DNA from 3 places in the Halomonas sp. PAMB 3264 genome. Region 3 is predicted to be linked to each of the others. Evidence: predicted binding sites of a transcription regulator. Region 3 holds the regulator's gene; each other region holds the start of a gene.

Evidence for each region. Region 3 encodes LexA, which represses DNA repair genes until DNA is damaged. Its sites were predicted from a motif close to TACTGTNTANNTANACAGTA; they were not measured.
Region 1: a site for LexA is predicted at 1,393-1,412, ahead of dinB (DNA polymerase IV). Genes of this name have one in related genera too.
Region 2: a site for LexA is predicted at 774-793, ahead of recA (recombinase RecA). Genes of this name have one in related genera too.

Annotation. Positions count from the first base shown of each region.
Region 1 covers NZ_CP134866.1:814,035-816,302, reverse strand. The annotation lists gene RN347_RS03750 (alpha/beta fold hydrolase) at 1-172, opposite strand, end outside; gene dinB (DNA polymerase IV) at 289-1,335, opposite strand; gene RN347_RS03740 (protein adenylyltransferase SelO family protein) at 1,447-2,268, opposite strand, start outside.
Region 2 covers NZ_CP134866.1:852,067-854,334, reverse strand. The annotation lists gene recA (recombinase RecA) at 1-754, opposite strand, end outside; gene RN347_RS03885 (CinA family protein) at 908-1,381, opposite strand; gene mutS (DNA mismatch repair protein MutS) at 1,550-2,268, shown strand, end outside.
Region 3 covers NZ_CP134866.1:2,083,903-2,086,170, reverse strand. The annotation lists gene purU (formyltetrahydrofolate deformylase) at 1-482, shown strand, start outside; gene lexA (transcriptional repressor LexA) at 676-1,350, opposite strand; gene RN347_RS09360 (TetR/AcrR family transcriptional regulator) at 1,567-2,244, shown strand; gene RN347_RS09355 (L,D-transpeptidase) at 2,222-2,268, shown strand, end outside.

The sequences.
Region 1 (2,268 bases), 1.3 Mb from region 3:
CGTCGACCAGGTTGCCCCAGTTGCGGTTTACCGGATAGCGCGGGTGGTGACCCACCCGGTCGATGGGGCCAAGCTCGAAGTGCTCGGCAAGCGGCGCCAAAAGGCTTCGGTAGCTGGCGCCGGTAAAGCCGTTGGCGTGGGCAAATACCAGCAAAGGGCGGGAGGGCGTCATGGGCGGCTCAAGGTGGAGGAGAATAGAAGGTAAGCGCAGCCCTTTAGGCCGCCAGCGTTCATACACCTGTTTTAATCGCTGCCCGTGCCGGCGTCAATGCGCCGAAAGGGGAAGTTTCAAAAGAGCGAGAGCTGGGTATCAGGCGCGCTATCGGCCAAGCGGTACCCCACGCCCAGCAGGCGTACCGGGCGGCTTTTGCGGGCCCAACCAACGTTCAAAAGCGTTTCGAACTGGGCCATGTCCGGGGCCGGGTCGGCATGTTCGACGGTGGTTTGGGTAAAGTCGTTGAATTTCACCTTGACCATCAGCCCTTTCACCGCCGGCGGTGGGTCGAGCCGGGCATAGCGCCGCTCCAGGTCCTGCAGGAGTTCGGGAAGTTCGCCCCGGCACGCCTCGAGTGTCGGCAGATCCTGAGAGTAGGTCTGTTCGGTGCTGATCGACTTGCGTTCGCGATGGGTCTTCACCGGGCGCTCATCAAAGCCCCGGCTCAGCTCATGCAGGCGCTTGCCGAAGCGGCCAAAGTGTTCGATCAGCTCGGTCAGCGGGCGCGCTTGCAGATCGAGGCAGGTGTGGATATCCAGACTCGCCATTTTCTCGGCGGTGCGCGGGCCCACGCCGTGAATCTTCTTGACCGGGAGCTGCTCGACGAAGCGCTCGACCTCCCCTGGGGCGATGACAAAAAGGCCGTCGGGCTTGTTCCAGTCGCTGGCGATCTTGGCCAGAAACTTATTCGGTGCGACCCCGGCGGACACGGTGATCCCCACGTCCTTTTGCACCCGCTCGCGAATGGCCTGGGCCATCAACGTGGCGCTGCCCTTGAACTGCGTCACCTCGGAAACGTCCAGATACGCTTCGTCCAGCGATAGCGGCTCGATCAGCTCGGTCATCTCGCGGTAAATGGCAAAAACCTGCCGGGCGACCTCCTTGTACTTGGGCATGTCGCCGCGCACGATCGTCAGGTGCGGGCAGCGCTTGAGCGCCTGGCCCATGGGCATCGCCGAGTGGATGCCGTACTCGCGTGCCGGGTAGTTGCAGGTCGCCACCACCCCGCGCTGCTCGACACTGCCGCCAATGGCGATGGGAATGTCCGTCAGCGCCGGGTTGTCACGCATTTCAACCGCCGCGTAAAAGCAGTCGCAGTCACAGTGAATAATCTTGCGCACGGGCTCCCTGCTTGGCTCACCGTCGAAAGGTTAGCGCCGGGCCGTTAACTGGTCCGGCGCTGTAAAAAATCACAGTGTAGCATAGCCTCGCGCGCCATAGCCTCGCGCGCTTTAGGTGCCACAGAAGGTGCGCAGTACCGCTTGGCTGTCGGTGGCCGGCGCGGCCAGCCGACGCGCCTCGACGGACTCATCGAACGGCGCACTCACCGCGTTCAAAAGCGTATGAAACGGCGCGAAATCGCCTTTGATCGCGGCGTCGATCACCTCTTTCACGCGATGATTGCGCGGAATCACGACCGGGTTGGCCCGGCGCATGGCGTCAAATCGCGTGGCATCATTTAGAAGCGGCGCCGCGCGCCACTGCTCGAGCCACGCATCGAGCGCTTCGGGCTGATGGGAAAGCGCCAGCAGCGCCTCGCGACGTTGCGTCTCGAAACTGTCGGCGTAGTGGGTCAGCGCATCGAAGGTGGCGGTCATGTCCATGCGCCCCTGATGCATCACTGTCTCGAGTGCGTCCATCAGCGTGTCGGCGGTATCACCGCCATTCTCGGCGAGCCCGAGTTTGGCGATGCGAAGCGCCTGCCGGGTTTTATCGAAGTGCGCCTCGAAGCCGCGAATCACTTCGACCGCCAGCGCCACGCCCTCCTCGCCCTGCACGTTCATCAGCGGCAGTAAGGTTTCGGCGAAGCGGGCCAGATTCCACTGGGCGACCGCCGGCTGGTTGTTGAAGGCGTAGCGCCCGCCCTCGTCGATCGAGCTGAACACCTTGCGCGGGTCGAACTGCTCCATGAAGGCGCAGGGGCCGTAATCAATGGTTTCGCCACTAATGCTGGTGTTGTCAGTGTTCATCACGCCGTGGATGAAGCCCAGGCTCATCCAGCGCGCCACGAGCTCGGCCTGGCGGCGAGTGACACCCTCCAGAAGCGCCAGATA
Region 2 (2,268 bases), 1.2 Mb from region 3:
CCTTGTTCTTCACGACCTTCACGCGGGTTTCGTTACCGGTGACCTCGTCGCCGGTTTTCACCGAGCCGGTGCGGCGAATGTCCAGACGCACGCTCGAGTAGAACTTCAGCGCGTTACCGCCGGTGGTGGTTTCGGGGCTGCCGAACATGACGCCGATTTTCATGCGGATCTGGTTGATGAAGACGACCAGGCAGTTGGCGTTTTTGATGTTGCCGGTGATCTTGCGCAGCGCCTGAGACATCAAGCGCGCCTGCAGACCCACGTGGGCGTCGCCCATTTCGCCTTCGATCTCGGCGCGCGGGGTGAGGGCCGCCACGGAGTCGATGATGATGACGTCGACACCGCCGGAGCGCACCAGCATGTCGGTGATCTCGAGCGCCTGTTCACCGGTGTCCGGCTGGGAGACCAGCAGGTCATCCAGGTTGATGCCGAGCTTTTCCGCGTAGCTTGGGTCGAGCGCGTGCTCGGCGTCCACGAACGCGCACACCTTGCCCTGTTTCTGCGCCTGAGCGATGACCGACAGCGTCAGCGTGGTCTTGCCCGAGGACTCCGGGCCGAAGATTTCGACGACCCGCCCGTAGGGCAGACCGCCAATGCCGAGCGCGATGTCGAGTCCTAATGATCCGGTCGATACCGACGGCATGACCACGCGCGGCGCATCGCCCAGACGCATGACGGTGCCCTTGCCGAACTGACGATCGATCTGGCTGAGCGCGGCGTTCAGTGCTTTGGTACGGTTTTCATCTTGAGCCATGTAAAGCGTCCTCGTAACAACCTGTATAATTAGCCAGTATTATGCCAAATATTGGCCGCAAAACCTATCCCTGTCGCGCTATTTATTTCCGCAGCACCCCGGCTATCAGTTCGCTCTCAAAGCGCTGACAGCAGTGCTTTTTGCCCGAGTGCGCTAGCGCGAAAGGCGCAGGATCAACGCGATCAGCGCCTCGCGCACCGCCTGCTCACGCACCGCTTGCCGGTCGCCGGGAAACATGAAGCGCTGGGCGCGCTGTTCGCGCTCGCTGCCCACACTTAGCCACACGAGCCCCACGGGCCTTTCCGCACTGCCGCCGCCGGGCCCGGCCACGCCGCTCACCGCCACGCCAAGCTGTGCGCCGCTTTCACGACACGCCCCGCGCACCATCTCGTTCACCACCGCCTCGCTCACCGCACCATGGGCGTCGAGCGTTTGTTGGGCCACGCCCAAAAGCCGGGTCTTGGCCGCGTTGGAGTAGGTCACCAATCCGGTTTCGAAATAGGCGGAGCTGCCCGCCGCCGAGGTGATCATCGAGGCGATGCCGCCCCCGGTGCAGGACTCTGCCGTGGTCAGCGTGACGTTCTGGGCCACGCAGAGCTTGCCCAGGCGCTTGGCAAGCAGCGCCATATCGAGATTTTTCAAGCCGGATACGTCAGCCACCTTGCAGACTCCTTCATGTCAGCGCTGTGTTCAGCGTAGAATACTGCGTTTGTGTTGCCTATAGAACCAACACACGGAACTCGAACACCGCCCACGGTCAGGCCTTGCCGTGGGCCACGCCAAGCCAGGACGTCCATGTCACAAAGCCCCGCGCATACGCCCATGATGGCGCAGTATCTGAAGATCAAACGTGACCACCCGGAAGTGCTGCTTTTCTACCGGATGGGGGATTTTTACGAGCTGTTCTTCGACGATGCCCGCCGCGCCGCGGCGCTTTTGGATATCACCTTGACCGCCCGCGGCCAAAGCGGCGGCAAGCCGATTCCCATGGCTGGCGTCCCTTACCATAGCGCCGAGGGCTATCTTGCTCGGCTGGTCGCCGCCGGCGAGTCCGTGGCGATTTGCGAGCAGATCGGCGACCCGGCGACCAGCAAGGGCCCGGTGGAGCGCCAGGTGGTGCGCATCGTCACCCCAGGCACGCTGCACGATGAGGCGCTGCTCGACGCCCGACGCGATAACGTTCTGGTCGCGCTCGCCCCGGGCCGCGATCGCTTCGGCCTTGCCTGGCTCGAACTCTCCAGCGGGCGCTTCAACGTGCTCGAGGTAGAGAGCGAAGCGGAGATGCTCGCCGAGCTGACCCGCCTGGCGCCGGCGGAGCTTTTGGTGCCGGAAAACCTGACGCTGCCGGAGGCCTGGTCGCAAAAGCGCAGCCTGCGCCGCCAGGGCGAGTGGCTGTTCGATTTAGACAGCGCCAACCGGAGCCTGTGTGATCAGTTTCAGGTGCAGGATCTGCGCGGCTTCGGCTGCGCGCACCTTTCCACGGCGCTCATCGCCGCCGGCGTTTTGGTCGATTA
Region 3 (2,268 bases):
CGGACATGCGCGCGCTAAGCGAGTGGTACGGGATCGATTATCACCACATCGCGGTCGACCCCAGCGACAAGCAGCCCGCGTTCGATGCGGTGCAGCGCCAAGTCGAGGCGCTCGAGGCGGACTGCATCGTGCTGGCGCGCTACATGCAGATTTTGCCGCCGGCGCTCTGTAGCCAATACGCCGGCCAGATCATCAACATCCACCACAGCTTTTTGCCGTCGTTTGCCGGTGCCAAGCCCTATCACCAGGCGTTCGAGCGCGGCGTGAAGCTGATCGGCGCGACCTGCCACTACGTGACCGAAGAGCTTGACGCCGGCCCGATCATCGAACAGGACATCCACCGCGTCAGCCACTGTCACACGCCCACGGATCTGGTGCGCTTTGGCCGCGACGTGGAGAAGTCCGTGCTCGCCCGCGGGCTCAGGTGGCACCTGGAAGATCGCGTGCTGATCGACGGCAACAAGACGGTCGTCTTCAACTAAAAAACGGGGCACGAAAGTGCCCCGTTTTTGGTTTATAAGCTTGAGGATGACAATACGGGCCGCCGTGCCGGGCTGCCCGTAGCGAGGGTCTTTCGCCATGGATGGCGAAAGTAGCGCCCAGGGAAGGGTTCACAGCGCCCTCGCGCAGGGTTGCCCGGCACCGCCACATTTCCTGTCTCAATCGATAGGTCAATTAACCCAGCGCCTGGCCACTGCCGCCGCGAATCACGCCAACGCCGACACCTTCGATATCGAGCTGCTGGGTGCGAAGGTCGATTTCGATCGGGGCGAAATCGCTGTTCTCGGCGTGCAGCGTGACCTGGTGGCCGTCGCGGCGAAAACGCTTGACGGTGACTTCGTCCTCCAGGCGCGCCACGACGATCTGGCCGTCGCGTACCCGCTCGGTGCGGTGTACCGCCAGCAGGTCGCCTTCCAGAATGCCGATATCCTTCATCGACAGCCCGCGCACGCGCAGCAGGTAGTCGGCCTTCGGCGTGAAATACTCCGCCGGCAGCGGGCAGTAACGATCGATGTGTTCGGCGGCCAGAATCGGGCTGCCCGCGGCCACTTCGCCGATGATCGGCAGCCCCTGGGTCGCGGATTCGACGCTGTCGCTGGCCTCAGCGGCGGATTCCGGCGCTTCCACCCCTTCCTGATTGGGCAGGCGGATGCCGCGGGAGGTGTGGCGAATGATACGGATGGCGCCCTTGCGCTCGAGCGCGCGCAGGTGCTCTTCGGCCGCGTTGGGTGAGCGAAAGCCCAGCGCTTTGGCGATTTCAGCGCGGGTGGGTGGGTAGCCGTACTCGTTCATGGTCTTCACGATAAAATCGAATACGTGCTGCTGACGAACGGTAAGAGGACGAGGCATGGCTGACTCCAGGGTAAAAGGTAACTATAAAAATGACTTAAATATATGTGTTTAAGTATACAGTATGTTCCTCTGTCCAGTATATGACTCAAGCCACGGATTATAAAGCCGTTCGCCTTTAAAAGAGGGCATATCAGGGTTTCGCACGATTGAGCCCGGCGTTTTAATGACCTACTATTTCGCGATGTTTTAAACACTCGTTTTCTGGAGGGCGCCATGGCGCAGTCTGATACCGTCACGCGTATTCTGGATACGGCGGAGGTGCTGTTCGCCGAGCGTGGCTTTGCAGAGACCTCTCTGCGCAACATCACCAGCAAGGCGCGGGTGAACCTGGCGGCGGTGAACTACCACTTCGGTTCGAAAAAGGCGCTGATTCAGGCGGTGTTTGCGCGCTATCTCGACCCCTTCAGCCAACGCTTTCACGAAGCGCTGGATGAGCTGCACGCCCGCTATGGTGATGATGAGATTCCTCTGGAAGTACTGCTCGAAACCATGGCCACGACGGTGTTGACCGTGCCGGCCGAGCGCAACAGCTTGAAAGTGTTCATGCGCCTGCTGGGGCTCGCCTACAGTCAGGCTCAGGGCCACCTTCGCCGCTATATCCAGGAGCAGTACGGCGATGTCTTCACTCGCTTTGTCGAGCTCGTTCGCCGCGCCACGCCTGGCCTGCCCGACGCCGAGCGCTTCTGGCGGCTGCACTTCATGCTCGGCACGGTGATTTTCACGCTCTCCGGGCTCGATGCGCTGCGCGACATCGCGGCCAAGGAGTACAACGAGCAGGTCTCGGTACGTGATCTGGTGCGCCGACTGCGCCCGGTGGTCGTTGCCGCCATGAACGCGCCGCTTCCCCCGGCGATCGAGGAGGCTCATCATGGCCACGCCCATTCTGGCTGAGCTGCCGCCAATCGAGGCGCCATG